One region of the Duganella sp. genome, then DNA from elsewhere that is predicted to be linked to it. Evidence: predicted binding sites of a transcription regulator. Region 1 holds the regulator's gene; each other region holds the start of a gene.
The links. Region 1 encodes FNR, which switches genes on or off when oxygen is low (the NO sensors DNR and NnrR bind a similar motif). Its sites were predicted from a motif close to TTGATNNNNATCAA; they were not measured.
Positions count from the first base shown of each region.

Region 2: ABDW57_RS21775 (universal stress protein) is a predicted target of FNR. The motif match lies at 2,876-2,889, and genes of this name have one in related genera.
Region 3: ABDW57_RS09070 (hemerythrin domain-containing protein) is a predicted target of FNR. The motif match lies at 3,046-3,059, and genes of this name have one in related genera.

Region 1 covers NZ_JBCNLB010000007.1:29,587-35,553, forward strand. Annotated here, with positions in the region: gene ABDW57_RS14520 (response regulator) at 1-341, opposite strand, end outside; gene ABDW57_RS14525 (alpha/beta hydrolase) at 458-1,204, opposite strand; gene ABDW57_RS14530 (DUF2892 domain-containing protein) at 1,402-1,611, shown strand; gene ABDW57_RS14535 (sigma-70 family RNA polymerase sigma factor) at 1,611-2,129, shown strand; gene fnr (fumarate/nitrate reduction transcriptional regulator Fnr) at 2,177-2,935, shown strand; gene ABDW57_RS14545 (FixH family protein) at 2,936-3,433, opposite strand; gene ccoG (cytochrome c oxidase accessory protein CcoG) at 3,445-4,830, opposite strand; gene ccoP (cytochrome-c oxidase, cbb3-type subunit III) at 4,827-5,774, opposite strand; gene ABDW57_RS14560 (CcoQ/FixQ family Cbb3-type cytochrome c oxidase assembly chaperone) at 5,767-5,934, opposite strand; gene ccoO (cytochrome-c oxidase, cbb3-type subunit II) at 5,936-5,967, opposite strand, start outside.
Region 2 covers NZ_JBCNLB010000016.1:28,030-33,996, forward strand. Annotated here, with positions in the region: gene ABDW57_RS21765 (chemotaxis protein CheA) at 1-1,865, opposite strand, end outside; gene ABDW57_RS21770 (protein phosphatase CheZ) at 1,865-2,695, opposite strand; gene ABDW57_RS21775 (universal stress protein) at 2,964-3,431, shown strand; gene ABDW57_RS21780 (response regulator transcription factor) at 3,520-4,164, shown strand; gene ABDW57_RS21785 (helix-turn-helix domain-containing protein) at 4,369-5,160, shown strand; gene ABDW57_RS21790 (hemin uptake protein HemP) at 5,337-5,537, shown strand; gene ABDW57_RS21795 (hypothetical protein) at 5,634-5,966, shown strand.
Region 3 covers NZ_JBCNLB010000003.1:362,668-368,634, reverse strand. Annotated here, with positions in the region: gene ABDW57_RS09090 (AEC family transporter) at 1-237, shown strand, start outside; gene ABDW57_RS09085 (extracellular solute-binding protein) at 239-1,480, opposite strand; gene ABDW57_RS09080 (hypothetical protein) at 1,526-1,720, opposite strand; gene ABDW57_RS09075 (PaaX family transcriptional regulator C-terminal domain-containing protein) at 1,717-2,538, opposite strand; gene ABDW57_RS09070 (hemerythrin domain-containing protein) at 2,535-2,987, opposite strand; gene ABDW57_RS09065 (hypothetical protein) at 3,162-3,668, shown strand; gene ABDW57_RS09060 (mechanosensitive ion channel family protein) at 3,674-4,792, opposite strand; gene ABDW57_RS09055 (glycoside hydrolase family 31 protein) at 4,961-5,967, shown strand, end outside.

The sequences.
Region 1 (5,967 bases):
AGGTCGGAAATGATCTTGCCCTGCGGGCTCATCACCAGCAAATCGTCAAACAGGGCCAGCACCGCGCGGTTCTGGTAATACTCGCGCAGCTTTTCAGCCGAGTTGCCCAGGTTGGCCGGCTGGTTGCGGGCCGATAGCGCGATGATATCGAGCAGCATGGTCAGCTTGTCGTCGAGATCCTGCGCGGTGCGGTTGATCAGCGCGGTCTGTTGCGTGAACAACACCCGCTTGTAATCTTCCTGCATGCGCTGGGTCTGCACCAGCGTGACCAGCCCGATCATCAGGACCGAGGTAATGCTGGTGGCGAGGGCGACTTTAGCCTTGATGCCGAGAGGCTTCATATCATCCTTGATGTATGGGGGCTGGACCGATTCTCCTATCAAAGGCTTACCTTGGCAAGAAAGAAAAAGCCAGCGTGCGCGGGGCACGCTGGCTTTTCGCCGCGGATGAAACCGGATTAACGCTGGGCTGCGGCCAGGATCACTTCCGCCACCTTGGCCGGTTGCGACACCATGGGCACGTGGCCGGTCGGCAGGGTGGTGGTGATGGCGTTGATTTTCCTGGCAAACGCCTGTTCCAGTTCCGGCGCGATCATGCGGTCCTGGCTGGCCACGATGTAGTAATTGGCCTTGTTCTTCCAGGCCGCCACGGTGGTGGTTTCACCGAAGGCCTTCAGGGCGATCGGGCCCTGGGTGGCGGTAATCAGCGCCGCCTGGGCCGGCGTCACGTCCTGCGCAAAGTTCTTGGCCACCGAATCGGCTGGCAGCCAGGCGTAGCCGGTGGCATCGACTTGCAGGGTGGCGATGCCTGGCGGCACCGCGTAATCCTTGCCCAGGTTGCCGGTGGCTTCGCCTTCCGACGGGGCAAACGCGGCCACGTAGACCAGCGCCTTGATCTTGTCGCTGGTGCCGGCCTGGGTGATCACGGTGCCGCCCCACGAGTGGCCAACCAGCACTACTTTACCGGTTTGCGCATCGACCACGCGCTGGGTGGCGGCGACATCGTCAGCCAGCGAACTCAGCGGGTTCTGCACGGCCACCACCTTGTAGCCCTTGGCTTGCAGGATAGGAATCACCTTGTCCCAGCTGGAACCATCGGCAAAAGCGCCGTGGACCAGCACGATGGTGGTGTCGTTGGCCGGGGTGGCGGCGTGGGCGAAAGCGGTGGCGGCCAGCAGGGCGGTAGCGATCAGCGTGCGTTTCATGGTGATTCCTTTCGTTGATTAGTTAGCGATTAAGTCGCGTTCGATGTGTTGATGGGTGAATCATAGCGAGCAATTAAATCGCACGCAATAGGTTTTTTAAAAAAATTTAAAAATATTTTCGATAGCGCGAATCCGAATCGCGGCCAGCCCCCTCTTAGCTGCCGAGGGACTTCCTCGATCACTGATAGGAGAGCACAATGTTTTACGTTAAAAATGTACCCGGCTGGGAGCGCGTGCTGCGCGTGGTGGCGGGCCTGATCGTGGCGGCGGCGGCGCTGGCGCTGCTGGGCGGCATGTGGGGCACGGTGGCGGCCTTGTCGGCGGCCGGCATCGTCGCGTCCGGCCTGTTCGGCTTTTGTCCGATGTGCGCCATGGTTGGCCGCCGCCTGGATAAACAAGGAAAATAATGAGTCTTGCGGAACACCACATGCCGGTGCTGGACGCCGCCCGGCGCGGCGATCCGGCGGCGCTGGCGCAGCTGCTGCGGCTGTGCCAGCCTGACATCCGCCGCTACGCCCAGCGCAACTGCTTGGTCGGCGACGTCGACGACGCCGTGCAGGAAGCGCTGCTGGTGTTGTCGCGCAAGCTATCGTCGGTGCGCATGCTGGCGGCGTTTTCCGGCTGGCTGTTCCAGGTGGTCAAGCGCGAGTGCCACCGGCTGGCGCGCAGCGCGCTGGGCCATGATCCCTGGGATGACGAACGCGCCGAGCAGTGGCTGGCCAGCCAGGACACGGCCGGCTTGCGCGTCGAACTGATCCGCGCGCTGGAATCGCTGCCGGCCGACTACCTGAAAGTGGTGCTGTTGCGCGACTTCGCGCAAATGTCGATTGCGGAAATCGCCGGCGAGATCAACCAATCGGTGGCGGCGGTGAAAAGCCGCTTGCATCGTGCAAGGCAAATGGCGCGCGAATACCTGATTGGATGACTGCGGAATAGGCGCCCAAATCGCACGTGATGGGCTACACTAACCGCATGATACAAGAACTTCCTTCGCTGGTTATTCCCGGCGCCACCATCGATATCCTCAAGGCCAGCTGTGCTTCATGCAGCATGCACCAGCTGTGTTTGCCGATGGGGCTGGACAACAACGACATGGAGCGGCTCGACCAGATCATCGGCCGCCGCCGCAAGGTCGCGCGCGGCGGCACGCTGTTCCGCATCGGCGATCCATTCCAGAACCTGTACGCGATCCGTCTGGGCCACTTCAAGACCTACCAGGTCAACCGCGAGGGCGCGGAGCAGATCACCGGCTTCCAGATGGCTGGCGAACTGCTGGGCATGGATGCCATCAGCGCCGACCAGCACCATTGCACCGCGGTCGCGCTGGAAGACAGCGAAGTGTGCGAAATTCCCTTCTCCACCCTGCAGCAGCTACTGGCGGAAATGCCGACCCTGTTGCGCCATTTCCACCGCATGATGAGCCAGGAAATCACGCGCGAGCAAAGCGTGATGCTATTGCTGGGGAATATGCAGGCGACCCAGCGCTTTGCGGCGTTCCTGATCAACCTGTCGTCGCGTTACGAGGCGCGCGGTTATTCGCCGAATACTTTCCAGCTGCGCATGTCGCGCGAGGAAATCGGCAATTATCTGGGCCTGACCATCGAAAGCATCAGCCGCCTGCTGTCCAAGTTCAAGAAAGAAGGCCTGCTGCGCGTCAGCAACCGCGAGATCGAATTGCTCGATCCGCGCATGCTGAAGGCCATCACGGCCGGGACGGCAACCTGCGGCTGATCAGTCGGGCAGCAGCGCAATCCCGCGCTGCGCCGGCCAGCTCCAGGCGCCGGCCAGGCGCCACTCGCGCTTCTGCCCTTCCACCAGCACGATCCAGCGGCTGCGTTCCAGCAGCGGCAGGTTGGCGCTGAACCTGCCGTTCGCATCCGGCACCAGCACCAGCTTGATATCCTTTTCCGGCAGCGTGGCGTGCGACAGATGCAGCAGCAGCGGGCCGCTATCCTTGCGGTTGATGCGCCCGCTCAGGGTGCCGCTGGCGGCGTCGTAGCCAAGCGCCATCGACAGGCCCAGCTGCGAGGCCACATGGTCGCGCCGCAAATCCTGGTTGATGGCCTTGCCCTGCTTGTAGTAATCGCCCACCACCAGCGCATCGGGCGCCGACATGGCGAGGTAAGCGGTGTAGATGCTGCCGACCGCCACGATGGCGGGGCCGGCTGCCAGCAGCCATGGCCAGCGCTGCTTCCACCACGGTGTGACGGGGATGGTCAGTGTCGTCATGATGATGCTCCTTAGCGCGGCACAATGAAGACCGCGGATTCTTTCACATGCAGCGATGGATCGTCGACTGCGGTCAGGGTGACTTCAATTTTGTTCGAGCCGGGCTGGCCGGCGCCGTGCGCGGTGCGCAGGCGCATCGGATAAGCCCTGGTCTCGGTGGCGTCCACCGGCACCTGGTCGGCGCTCACCTGCGTCAGCGAGGCGATGCCGCTGACGGCGATCTTGTAGACATGGGCCTGCTCGGACGTGTTCATGATCTGCAGGCGGTAGACGTTTTCGATCATGCCGTCCTCCACTTCGCGGCCCATCGAGCCGCGGTCGCGGATCACGTCCAGCTTGAGCGGCGTGCGCAGATACAGCGCGGCGCCGGTGGCCAGCACAATCAGGCCCAGCACGGCGGTGTAGATCTTCACGCGCGGCCGGAAGGCGCGCAGGCGGATCTCGGTCGGCGTCAGATGGTCCTCCATGGCGCGTTCGGTGCTGTAGCGGATCAGGCCGCGGGCCTGGCCGGTCTTGTCCATCACGCTGTTGCAGGCGTCCACGCAGGCGGCGCAGCCGATGCATTCGTACTGCAGGCCCTTGCGGATGTCGATACCGGTCGGGCACACCTGCACGCACATCGAGCAGTCGATGCACGAGCCGCCGTTGCCGTTGGCGGTCTTCGACAGCGGCCCGCGCGGCTCGCCGCGCTTGCTGTCGTAAGTGATGATCAGGGTGTCGCGGTCGAACATCGAGCTCTGGAAGCGGGCGTACGGGCACATGTACTTGCACACCTGCTCGCGCATCCAGCCGGCGTTGCCGTAGGTGGCAAAGCTGTAGAACAGCACCCAGAACCATTCCCACGGGCCGAAGTTCAGCGTCGCCACCTCGCCCATCAGCCTGGTGATCGGCGTGAAGTAGCCGACGAAGGTGAAGCCGGTCCACAAGGCCACCGCGCCCCAGGCCAGGTGCTTGGCGGTCTTCTTGCCGTACTTGGCAAACGAGGCCGGCTGGCGGTCCAGCGCGATGCGGGCGCTGCGCTTGCCTTCGATCCGGCGTTCTATCCACAGGAAGATTTCGGTGTACACCGTTTGCGGGCAGGTGAAACCGCACCACACCCGCCCCGCCACCGCCGTCGCCAGGAACAGCAGATAGGCACTGATGATCAGCAGCAGCGCCAGGTAGATGAAATCCTGCGGCCACAGCACCAGGCCAAAGATGTAGAACTTGCGCGCGCCCAGATCGAACAGCAGCGCCTGCCGGCCGTTCCACTGCAGCCAGGGCGTGCAGTAGAACGCCAGCTGCGTCAGCCAGACAAACAGCCAGCGCAGGCGGGCATAACGGCCGTCGATCTCGCGCGGGTAAATTTCCTCGCGCGCGGCATACATCTTGATGACTTGGGGCTGCGGGGCGTTCATTTTTCAGCTACCGCTGGCGTCGCGGCCGGTTCGTTGGGATGATTCGACAAGCTCCACACATAGGCGGCCAGCACGTGCACCTTGGCGTCGCCGAGGAAGTCCTCGAACGGCGGCATGGTGGCGGTACGGCCCTTGCGGATGGTTTCCATGATGGTTTCCGGGCTGCCGCCGAACAGCCAGATCTTGTCGCTCAGGTTGGGCGCGCCCAGGGTCTGGTTGCCCTTGCCGCCGGCGCTGTGGCAAGCCATGCAGGCGCCAAACTTCTCTTTGCCGAACACGGCCTTGATCGGATCGTGGGTCGACTCGGACAGGCTCAGCACGTAGTGGGCGACGTTTTCCACATCCTTGTCGCCGCCCAGCGCGGCGCCCATCGGCGGCATGGCGCCAACGCGGCCGTGCAGGATGGTTTCCTTGATGGTTTCCGGCGAACCGCCAAACAGCCAGTCCTTGTCGGTCAGGTTCGGAAAGCCCTTGTTGCCGCGTGCGTCCGAGCCGTGGCACTGGGCGCAGTAGGTCAGGAACAGGCGCTCGCCGATGGCGTGCGCTTGCGGGTCGGCCGCCACCGCTTTCAGGTCCTGCTTCTGGTACTTGGCAAACAGCGGGCTGAAATCGGCATCGGCTTTTTTCAGCTCGTCCTTGTACTCGGCGCTGGAGGTCCAGCCGAGCTTGCCGGCATAGGTGCCCAGGCCGGGATACAGGAACAGATAGGCCAGCCCGAACACGATGGTCAGGTAGAACAGCCACATCCACCAGCGCGGCATTGGCGTGTTCAGTTCGGTCAAGTCTTCATCCCAGACGTGGCCGGTGGTGTCGATCTTGCCGTCGGCATTTTTGTGCAGCTTGACCTTGGATTGCGAGTACAGCAGCACGCCGCAGCCGATCACGCCCAGCAGGGTCAGGACCACGATGTACCAGTCCCAGAAGCCATTGGTGAAATCAGCCATGGTGCTTCTCCTCGTCGTCGGCAAACGGCAACTGGGCTGCCGTGGCAAAATCGGCTTCCTGGTGGTGCACATAGGCCCACCACAAAATGCCGCTGAAGGTGATGAACGAGACCACGGTCATCACGCTGCTGGCGTTGTCAAACAGGGTATTCAGAGCCATGTTAGTTCCTCGTCTTGATCTGGGTGCCCAGGC
Region 2 (5,967 bases), on a different contig from region 1:
AGGCCGACCACTAGCACCAGCTCGCCCTCGGCGGAGCGCGCCGTGCCGGTAATGCCCTCGACAGTAATCGCGGTCATCGGTTTAATCACCAGGTCGGCAGTGCCGTCCACCGCTTCCACCGCCAGGATGTATGGCTGTGGCGCGGAGACAACAATACCCACCTTCTCGCGGCAGCTTTCGTAGCCCAGCGAGTCGGCCAGCGAGCGCACCGGCAGCGGCCGGCCCTGGTCCTTGAGGACCGGGGCGCCGCCCACTTCCATGAACACTTCCGGCAGCTCGACCACGCGCTGCACCACGGCCATCGGCAGCGCCAGCGCGGCGCCCGAGGTCGAGACCAGCATGGTCGGCACGATCGACAGCTCGATCGGCAGGCGGATCGAGAACTTGGTACCCTTGCCCAGCTCGGATTCGATGTGGATGGCGCCGCGGTTTTTCTCCACGGCGGTCTTCACCACGTCCATGCCGACGCCGCGGCCGGACACGCTGGACGCCACTTCCTTGGTCGAGAAACCCGGTAAGAATACCAGTTGATAGCAATCGTCGCTGGTCAGCTGGGTCGATTCCGAGATCAGCCCCTTCTGCAAGGCCTTCTGGCGCAGCTTGACCGGATCCATGCCCTTGCCATCGTCCTGCAGCACAATCATAACGCTATTCGCCTCCTGCCAGGCTTTCAGCTGGATGTAGGAGCGGATCGGCTTGCCGGCGGCCGCGCGTTCTTCCGGCGTTTCGACACCATGGTCGAGCGCGTTGCGCAGCATGTGCACCAGCGGATCGTACAGCGAATCCACCACCACGCGGTCGACTTCGGTCTCCGCACCTTCGATGTTCAGATCGACTTCCTTGCCCAGATCCTTGGCCAGCTCGCGCACCAGGCGCGGGAATTTCTGGAACAGGCGGCCGACCGGCTGCATGCGGGTGGCCAGGGTGGCGCGCTGCAGTTCGGTCGAATAGCGCGAGGCGCGTTCCAGCGTCTCGGCCAGCGTCGACATCAGCGTCTGCGCCTGGCCTTCGAACTTGAACTGCATCAGGCGTTCCAGCAGCACGGCGGCCTGGTTGGCGGCCTGCACCGATTCGCCGGCCACTTCCAGCAACGCATCGAGCTTGACGGCGTCGATACGGATCGATTCTTCCTTGGCCGGCGCACTTTGCGGACGCTCGTCCTTCTTCTCGGCGGCTTCGCGGCGCGCGCCCGGGGTGGCTTTGACTTCGGCCGCCACGGCGGCGATTTCAGCGGCGTCCGGCTTGGCTGCCGGCGCCGGCGCCGCTGCCGCCGGTGCGGCGGCCACGGCGGCCGGCGGCGCGGCCGAGCGGGTGTAGCTGCCCGGCGGCATCACGGCTTCGTACATGCCTTCCCAGTCGAGGCCATCGGCCGATGGGGCGGCGGCGGGCGCGGCCACGGGGGCCGGCGCGGCAGCGGCGGGCGCTGGTGCGGGCGCTGGCGCCGGTGCGGCGGCGGCCGGCTTGGCCGGGGCCGAGTCGGCCTTGCCGGCGATGGCGTCGTTCAGCAACTGCTCCAGGTCGCCCGGCAGCGCGGGCAGGCTGCTGGGCTCGGCGCCGTCATTCAGTTCCGCCAGCTGGTCGGCCACAAAGCCCGACGCCTGCAGCGCGGCTTCGATCGACAGCGGCGTCACCGGCGCGGCGCCGGTACGCAGGGCATCAAACAGGTTTTCGGTCAGGTGGCAGGCCGTCACCAGCGCAGGCAGGCCCATGAAACCGGCGCCCCCCTTGATGGTGTGGAACGAGCGGAACACCGCGTTCAGTGTCTCTTTGTTGTCCGGGTCGCGTTCGAGGCGCAGCAGGTGCTCCTCGACATTGACCGCCAGATCCATCGCCTCGACGACGAAATCTCTCAGCATATCGTCCATTAGAACCCCAGATCGGCAAGCAGGTCGTCAACACTATCCTGATTCAGGGCCACGGCCGGAGCCGACGGGCCGGACATCAGGGACACTTCTTTCTGTGCGATTTTCTCCTTGACGCTCGGCGGCGCGTTGTCTTTCAACAGCTGCGCCAGCTCCTGCTCCACGGTCTTGGTGATATGCACCACCTTCTTGATCAGCTGGCCGGTGATGTCCTGGAAGTCCTGCGCCATCATGATGTCCAGCAGGCGCGCTTTCTCGGCCTCGGTGGCGGCCGACACGGCCACGGCGAATTTCTGCGAGTCGCCGGCCAGTTGCTTGAACTGTTCCAGGCTCAGCTTGCCGGCGAACAGGTCGGCCCAGCGGGTTTCCATGTCTTTCGACTGCTTGGACAGCACGTCCTGCTCCGGCATGCCCTCGTCCAGCGTGTTCAGCACCTTGTTGGCGGCCTGTTCGGTCAGGGAGGCGACGTATTCCAGGCGGTCCTGGGCGTCGCTGATCTGGGTGGCCGCCTCGGTCAGCGCCTTGTCGTAGCCCAGTTCGCGCAGCGAATCGTGCAGCAGGCGCACAATGCCGCCCAGGCGTTCAAACATCACATCCTTGCCGTCGGCGTTGTCGCCGTCGGCGCCAGCGGCAGCGGCCGGCGCGGCGGCCGGTTCGGCGGCGGCCACGGCATCAGGCGGTCGGGCCGCGGCGACTTCTTCGAACAGGCTTTCCAGGTCATCTTCCGCGGCAGCAGCCGGTGCGGGTGCAGGCGCTGGAGCGGGCGCTGCGTTTTTGCTCTGAGCAGACACCTCTTCAAATAATGCGTCGAAATCGTCAGCGGCGTTAGTCATAATCCCTGCTTCTCCATATTTGGTCAATTTGCTGCCCTAAACTAGCTGTATTTGGAGATACTAACATCGGATAGAACAACGGAGTATGCCGCGTGACACAAAAGTAGTGCTTTAGTGCAAAAAAAAGCTGTTAGAAGCATAAAAGCCCACACCCTGCCGCGCAGGATAAAGCGCTTTTATTTGATAAATATCAAGTCTTTCCAGAGTATCAATAATGTAAATCGCGACTACAATGAAGCTGTGAGCTGATGCAGAAAGGAGGTCCATCATGTACCGCAAAATCCTGATCACCACCGACGGTTCGGCCGTCTCCAGCAAGACCGCGTGCGCCGGCGTGCAGTTTGCCGAGCAGCTCGGGGCCGAGGTGCTGGTGCTGTTCGTGGCGCCCGAGTACCAGTATCCGATTTACGTGGAAATCATCCCGCCCAGCTACCCCAGCGAAGAGGAATACCGCGCCGCCATGCAGCGGGCCGGCCAGGAGCACACGCAGGATGTGGCCGACTCGTGCGCGCGGCGCGGCGTGCGTTGCCAAGCGCTGACCGCCTTCCACGAAAGCGCGGCCGTGAAAATCGTCGACGTGGCGCAACAGCACGGCTGCGACCTGATCTTCATGGGCTCGCACGGGCGCAGCGGCTGGGGCCAGTTGTTACTGGGCAGTGTAACCAACAAGGTGTTGCAGCACTCCAAAATTCCGGTGCTGGTGCACCGCCTGATCAAGGAGCCCGGTAGCAAATAAGCAGCACGCGCAGGCCGTTTGTAGTAAGATCATAAGGTTGATTCAATCGCAATAACAATTACCATTAATCACTTTCAAAGCGATCCTTATGATACGTATCGTCATTGCGGATGACCACACCATCATGCGTGAAGGCCTCAAGCGCATCCTCGACGGCGCGCCGGACATTGACATCGTGGGCGAAGCCATTGACGGTTTCGAGGTGCTGGGCCATGTGCGCCAGGGCGGGTTCGACCTGCTGCTGCTGGACTTGTCCATGCCCGGCCGCAGCGGGGTCGACCTGATCCGCCAGATCAAGGCCGAGGCGCCCAAGCTGGCCATCCTGATCCTCACCATGCACGAGGAGGAGCAGTACGCGGTGCGCGCCATCCGCGCCGGCGCGCAAGGCTATCTGACCAAGGAAAGCGCCGGCACCCAGCTGGTCGGCGCGATCCGCAAGGTGGCTTCCGGCCGTCCCTACATCAGCACCGAGGTGGCCGAGCAGCTGGCGCTCAACATCATGATGCCGCACGAGTCGCTGCTGCACAAACAGCTGTCGGACCGCGAGTTCGAGGTATTCTCGCTGCTGGTGGCCGGCCGCTCCATCACCGAAATCGCCAACAGCCTGCACCTGAGCGTGAAAACCGTCAGCACCCACAAGACCCGCATCATGCAGAAGATGGGCATGAGCTCGCTGTCGGAAATGGTGCAGTACGCGGTGGCACATCGCCTGCTGTCGCCGTTCAAGACCTGAAAGCGGGCTCGTACGTAGGAGTACTCCTACACGCCTTGGTGGGACTCCTACGTCTACATTCAGCCGTTGCTGATATCTATCTCCCCCCTGTGTTGGCATACTGAAACCATACCGCACAGCACCTAGCCCACAGGAGAGATCACCATGCTGTCTACGCAAACGTCTGAAATTCGCCCGGCCACGACGACGCTGCAATCGTCGTCGATGGAAGCCGGCCGCCAGCGTCAGGGGCGGCTCTGGTCGAACCTCAAGGAAGTCTGCGACCTGCTGCACATCCCGGCCGCCAACTCCATGGCCAACGAAGAACTGCTGTTCCAGCATGTGCAGTTCAAGACTGGCCAGCGCATCCACACCATCGGCCAACCGTTCGACACGCTCTACATCGTCAACTCGGGCTTTTTGAAAACCGTGCTGATCGACGAATACGGCAACGAGCAGGTGCTGAGCTTTCCCATGAAGGGTGACATGCTGGGGGTGGACGGCATCCACACCCGCCATTATTCGTCGGAAGCGGTGGCGCTGTCCGACTGCGACCTGATCCTGCTGCCATTCAAGAAGCTGACCGCCCTGGGCCGCGTGCACCTGGAACTGGAAAACATGATGTACGGCGTGATGAGCCGCGAACTGGTGCGCGAGCAAGCCATGATCGGCATGCTGGGCGCGCTCAGCGCCGAGGCGCGGGTGGCGCGCTTCCTGGTGGCGCTGGCCGAACGCTTCTCGCAGATGGGCTACTCCAGCAAGCTGTTCAACCTGCGCATGACGCGCCACGAAATCGGCAGCTACCTCGGGCTGACGCTGGAAACCGTCAGCCGCACGCTGTCGGCCTTCAACGAGATCGGCCTGATCAGCGTCGACCAGCGCACCATCGGCATCAAAGATCCGGAAGCCCTGAAAACCTTGCGCCGCCTGCCGCCTTCGCGCACGCGCGGCAAGCCGGCCGCCCGCAGCAAGGGCGCCGCCACCGTACCGTCCGGCCAGTTGCTGGCGGCCTTGTAGCACCCGCAGCACTTGTAGCGCTCAGTACTACCTCCCGTATCACCCAGCCTTGGGCCCGGTTTCTGACCGGGCCGTTTTTTTAATGAATTTATAACTGAAAAAGGCTTGCATTCCGTCCCGGCTTCCACAATAATGAATGCAAATACGAATCATTCTTATTTATGGAGAACCAGACGATGATTACCACTACCCCTGCCCTGCCGCCCGCCATCGCTGCCCACCCCATCGCCACCCAGGCCGCGCAAGCCGTCAAGCCGGTCAAGCGCATCAGCAGCGCCAGCCTGATGGACGGCGCCCGCGAGCTGGAAATTGACCACGGCGGCCGCGTCTACCGTCTGCGCATCACCCAATTGAACAAACTGATCCTGACCGCTTAACCGTGCGTTAAAGGGCGCGCCGCCGCGCGCCCACTCTCCCCTCCGAGTAGCCAGCCCTGCGCCAGCCACCCTCTCTTTCCACACCAGGAGCGTCTGATGGCCATCGAACACAGCAACCCGATCTTCCTCGCCCCATCGCATGGCGGCCACAATCCCGAACTCATGTTGTCCGCCGTGCTGCACCTGATGTCGCACTACACGGCTGGCAGCGCAGCGGCCGGCGGCTGCGTCAAGCTGGCCTCGGTCATCGAGCGCCACCTGAAAGCGCTGGCCAGCCTGCCGGAGCTGGCGCCGGTGCTGAGCGCGACCTGCCAGCAGCTGTCGGAACAGTGGGCCAACGAAGTGGAGCGCAATCTGCACGAGCAGGAAAAAACCAACTTCCTCAGCCGCATCATGGCGCGGGCGCGCACCGCGCCGTCGGTGGCCTGAA
Region 3 (5,967 bases), on a different contig from region 1:
CATCCGCTGGCGGTGCTGCTGGTGGCGTCGCTGCTGCCGCTGCTGGGCGTGATGCCGATGACGCCGGATCTGCGGGCGGCGGCGCTGCTGATGGCGGCCATGCCGATGTTGAGCATCTATCCCATCCTGGCGCTGGCTTACGGCGAAGCCGACCGCAGCGCCGCCGCTTTGTTGATCTGCATGGTGATCTCGTTCTTCACGCTGAGCGCCTGGATGTGGATCGTGCACCCAGTCTAGATCACAGCGGTTCCTTGCGGCGCGCCTGCTCGATGTAACGGATCACCTGTTCAGCGTCGTGCGGCGCTTTCAGGAACTGGCGGAAGCCCTCGTACACCGGCGTCACCAGCTCCGCCCTGGCGTCGCGGTCAAAGAAGTAGGTCAGGCCGGCGGCATTGGCGACCGTGGCGGCGGTGGTTTCCGCCAGCAGGACGTTGTGGGACGAAGCTCCGGTCCTGGCGGGCAGTGTTTGATCGGCATCGGCAATCCTGCGCAGCGCGTCGCTCTCGGCCAGGTAGGTCAGGAAGCGCTTGCGCGCCTTGGGGTTGGCGCCATTGGCCGGCAGGACCAGCACATCCAGCGGCGCTTCCTCATACAGGGGCATTGCCGGCGTCAGCGCAGGAAAGGCAAAGAAGCCCATGTCGGCGGCCATGGACTGCGGGAAGCGCGCGGCGGCAAAGCTCCCCATCAGCATCATGCCGACGTGGTTGCGGTACAGGTAGGGCAGCACGCGGTCCCATTCCTGCTCGATGGTGGCGTCCAGGAAGTAGCCCTTGCGCAGCAGCTCGCCCCAGGTATCGAACACCTGCCGCACTCGCGCGTCGCTGAAGCGCGCCTCGCCGCTGAGCAGCTTGTGGTGGAAGTCCAGGCCATTGAGGCGCAGGTTGAGGTAGTCGAACCAGCCGGCCGCCGGCCACACGCTTTTTGCGCCCAGCCCCAGCGGCGTCACGCCTGCTGCTTTCAGCTGTTCGCACACCTGCAGGAATTCGGTCCAGGTGACCGGAGGGCGCACGCCGACCCGCTCGAACAGCGATTTGCGGTAGATGAAACCCCAGGTGTAGTAATACAGCGGAAAACCGTATACCTCGCCGTCGATGCGCGTGCCTTCAATCGCGTTGGTGACGAACTTCTGCTTCCTGAGCAGCGCCACCATGTCGGCATCCAGCGGTGCAAGCAGTTTATTTCTGGCGGCGTCGCGCAGACGCTCGCCGGCATACCAGAACGCCACGTCGGCGGGATTGTTCTGGAGGCGGGCGCCGAAGTCCCGCTTGTACTGTTCCTGCGGATAGCCGTGGTGCGAAATCTGGATGTCCGGGTTGGCGGCGGCAAACTGGTTGATGATGCCGATCCAGGCGCTGCGCTGCGGGGTGTTGGACACCACGTAATCGATTACCAGTCTCTCTGCGGTGCAAATACCGGGCACTGCCAGGGTGGCGCACAGCAGGCTTTTCGCCAGACCGGATCGAAAAAGAGAGGCAAGCATGCATACAGTGTGTCCGTGACGACCATGTATGTCAACTTGATATTCTCAGCCGCGTGGCTTTGAATGGAAATCGGCGTCGCCGGCCTGTTTCGGCACCGATGCGGCGCCAAACAGCGCGGCCACCATCGGGTCGCGGCGGATCTCCGGTTTTCTGGTGCGGGTAGGGTAGGTGATGTCGTCGATGATCCGGTGGATGCGGGCGCCTTGGCGGTTGGTGGTGACGCTGAGGGTGGGCTTCATGCTTGGTTTTTCGTAATGGTGTGGCGCCGCGCCTGCGTGGCGCAGCCGTTGTAGAGGGCGACGTAGGTTTGCTGGGCTGCGCTGGCCGGCCAGGTCTCCGGCAACAGCTCGCGCGGCAGCAGCGGATCGCTGCGGCGGCAGTGCTGGTAGGCGTGGCTGACCAGCATCCGCACCACGTAAGCCTGTTCGTCATTGAAGGCGCCGCGCTGACCCAGCATCTGGCGCAGCGGCAGGAAGCGCTGCTGGAACTGCTGGTACATGGCGGCAGGCGTTTCCAGATCGTTGCCGACGTCCGGCTGCCGCGCGGCCGCCGCCAGCTGGCTGCCGCTGACGTCAAACCGGGCCAGGTCCAGGACTTCGTGCTGTGCGAGGTAGGAGGCCGGGCGTGCCAGCAGATTGGGCGCCAGCAGGCAGTATTCCTGCTCCAGTAAGTGCTTGCGCGCGCTGGCGAAACGCGCCGCGCTGATGTCGCCGGTGTTTACCACCATTGACCATTTCTCGTCGAAGCTGCGCACGGCCGGCTGGCTGAGACGATGGCGCGCCTCCAGCACCGCGCTTGCCGCCTCCGGCGTCAGTCTGCACGCGCTGCGGCGGCCATGGCGTTGTATGGAAATGATGTTGTGCCTGGCGAGGCGGAACAGGGCGGTGCGGATGGTGCGTTCCTGGAAGCCGAGTGGCTCGATCAATTCAATCACGCTGCCCAGCCACAGTGTGTTTTGGCCGAAGGCCAGGGCCTCGCCAAACATCAGTTTGAGCAGGGTGCTCAGACGCGGCCTGGCCTGGCGCAGGCAGGCGCTGATATACAGCCCGGTGGTCATGCCGCGTCAACGTGGTACAGATTGTCCATGACCGCGATGATGGCGTCGGCCTGCTTCGCCAGCAGGAAATCGGCCTGGGGATGCAGCAGGCGTTCTTCTTTCAGGTGATGCTGGCGCGTCAGCGCGCGCAGATTGCCGGAATGTTCATGGAAGGCGTCGTAGTCCTGGCGCGCGATGGCGCGCTGTAACTGCGCCACCATGATGCGCATTTGCCGGTGTTCTTCCCGCATCACCACCGAGGAGCCGTAGCCATTGCCCAGCGCGTGATCGAGGCGTGGGAACAGCACCCGCTCTTCCTTGTCCAGGTGGCATTCGAACATCTCGTGGAAAATACGGAAGTTCCTGCGGGCTGCGTCCCAGTTACGCAGGTTGACATCCGATTCGGCCACCGCATACTGCTCGTCGCAGCGGCGGTGATCCTGATCGAGATAAGCCGAAATCTTGTACATCTTGTTTGTCCTTGATGAAAGCCATGCGCATTGTCCCACCCGTCCATGGACAAAAACTTTGATTCAGATCAAGGATTTGAAAAGTCACGATTAGAAATTTTAACTGTGCAGTGGCGCACAATCAGCGTGCGGCGGGCGCTCTACAATGCGCAAAATAATTCCGTGGAGCCGACCATGAAACACCTGATGCTGGCCTTTGGCGTTGTGCATGCGATGATCGCCTTGCTGTTCACCGCAGGCGCTTTGTTCCTGATTGTGCTGGGCGCGCAGCTGGGATGGCACGCCGCGCATGCCGACAGCGGCCTGGCCGCCGCGCAGGAAGTGATCGAGGCGATCGGCATCCTGGCCGCCGCTGTGGTGGCGCTGCAGATCGCCGAGACCATCATCGAGGAGGAGGTGGTGCGCGATGCCGATATCAGCGCGCCCACCCGCGTGCGCCGCTTCCTGTCGCGCTTTTTCGTGGTGGTTGTGGTGGCGCTGGCGATCGAAGGCCTGGTGGCCACCTTCCGCGCCGTGCATGACGATGCCAGCGAGCTGCTGTACGTGGCGGCGCTGGTGGCCGGCGTCGGCGTCCTGCTGGCGGCATGGGGCGTGTTCGTTTACCTTAACCGCTCGGCCGAGGAGCTGGAGCCCGCCGCCATGGAAGAAGCCCAGGCGGAGGACGAAAAGCTCAAGCCCTGATGCCCTTAGTGCGGGCGCGCCTGCTGGCGCCGGTCCGGCATCATCTCGTTGGCGGCCTGCGCGCCTTGTTCAAACTGCAGGCGGCGCGTCGGCGCGCTGGCGTCGACACCCAGTTCGCTGAATACCTCCAGGGCGCCCAGCAGCACCGCTTGCTGGGCATTCATGTAGTTCAGGTAGGAGGAGTTCAGCACATAGAACACCAGCTCGAACTCCAGCGCATCCTGGCTGACCGATTTCAGGTGCACACGGTCGGCGCGCACGTCCGGCTGGCGGCTGATCACGCCCATCAGCGCTTCCGGCACCTTGGCCGCCAGCGCCGCCGGCGTAGAGGGATTGATACGCAGCGAGAACTGCACGCGGCGGTTCTGCATGCGCTTGTAGTTGCGCACCACGTTCTTCAGCAGCTCCGAATTGCCGATCACGATTTGCTCGCCAAAGTCGGAGCGGATGCGGGTGGTTTTCAGCCCCACATGTTCCACCGTGCCTGACACGTTGGTGATGGCGATGGCGTCACCCACCTCAAACGGCTTGTCGACAGCAATCGACAACGAGGCAAACAGGTCGCCCAGCACATTCTGCACCGCCAGCGCCACCGCGATACCGCCGATGCCCAGGCTGGCCACCAGCGCGGACACGTTGATGCCAAGGTTGGACAGCGCCGCCAGCAGGAATATGACCCACAAGGTGGTTTTCAGCGCCCACACCATCAGGGTATTGGCGACGGTGGTGGGGGAATCCGGCGTTTCGGCATGGTTGCGAAAGTAGCGGCGCGCCCCCAGGGTGGCCGCACGGTCGAGATACAGCACCAGCTGCAGCCCCAGCACGATGAACCACAGGTGGCCGAGCCGGTCCTCCCACAGCGGCGTCAGTTCCAGCGTCTTGAGGCCGACCAGCAGCGAGATCGCCAGCACCGCCAGCATGCTGGTGCGGTTGAGCGTTTCCTTCATCAGCTGGACCATGGGGCGGTCCGAGCGGCCGGCTTCGTCGTGGCGGCACAGGCGCTTGCGCAGCAGCCGCAGGAAGGCGTAGATCGCCACAAAGGTGATGACGGTGGCGCCGGCCGCCAGCAGCAGCTCTTCACCGTCGACATTGGAAAATGGCGCGAGATAGCGTTGGATATTCAAACCGCTCTCCTGTCAGATAGGCTAAAGTGCTCCATGCTAGGCTGGCGGGGCGGCGGGTTCTGTTCGTTGCATCACTCTTTTCATAGCCGGACTTGGTGATTTTCGTAATTGATATTTCGAAAATGAAGACGCACAATGCGGTGCACAACTCCACTATAAGAGAGGATTATGAGACTGCTCGCCCCTACGCCGGTATTTACCGCGCTCGCATCGATTTTTGCATTTTCCGCTTCCGCATTTGCCGCCCCGATCGCCACCCTGGACCGCGACGGCGCTTTCGTATCGATAGAGGCCTATGGCCCTAACGTGGTGCACGTCACCATTGCCGTTGACAAGGCCGAGGTGCTGAAAGGCCCGGGCTACGGCATCCTGCCCAAGAACAGCGACAACAGCGCCTTCCGTCACACCGGCGGCAACCGCCAGACCGACGTGTTCACGTCCTCCGCCATGACGGTGCGGGTCAATCCGGCGCCGCCGCCATCGGTTCCTACCCAGGGCCAGAAATACTTCGCGCCGTCGCTGGCGCCGGTCGGCCTGCAGGTGCTGAACGCCAAGGGCGAGCAGATCGTCAGCATGAATGGCTGGGAGATGTCGCCGCAAACCGTCAACACCGAAAAGACCTTCCAGGTCGGCGCCTCGTTCTCGGTGGCGCGCGATGAGCATTACTACGGCATGGGCCAGAACCAGGAATCGCTCGGCCAGCTGGACCTGCGCGGCCGCGTCCTCGATTGCAAACACTGGTACGATGCGCCGGCCGGCGAAAGCGTCTGCGTGCCGTTCATGGTGTCCTCCAAGGGTTATGGCATCGTCTGGGACAACCCGTCCGTCACCCGCTTCGTGGCCGGCGTGAATGGCCGCACCTCGTTCCAGTCGAATGTGGGCGAGCGCGTGAGCTTCTTCATCATCACCGGTTCGACCCCGGAAGAGATCTACTCGGGCTACGCCCGCGTGACCGGCAAGACCCCTATCCCGCCGAAGTCCGCCTTCGGCCTGATTCAGTCGAAAGCCCGCTACGACAGCCAGCAGGAACTGATGCGCGTGGCGAAGACCTACCGCGAGAAGAAGTATCCGCTGGACGTGATGGTGCTGGACTGGTTCTACTGGACCCGCATGGGCCAGATGGACATCGATCCAGCGCAGTTCCCGGACCCGAAAGGCATGAACAAGCAGTTGCA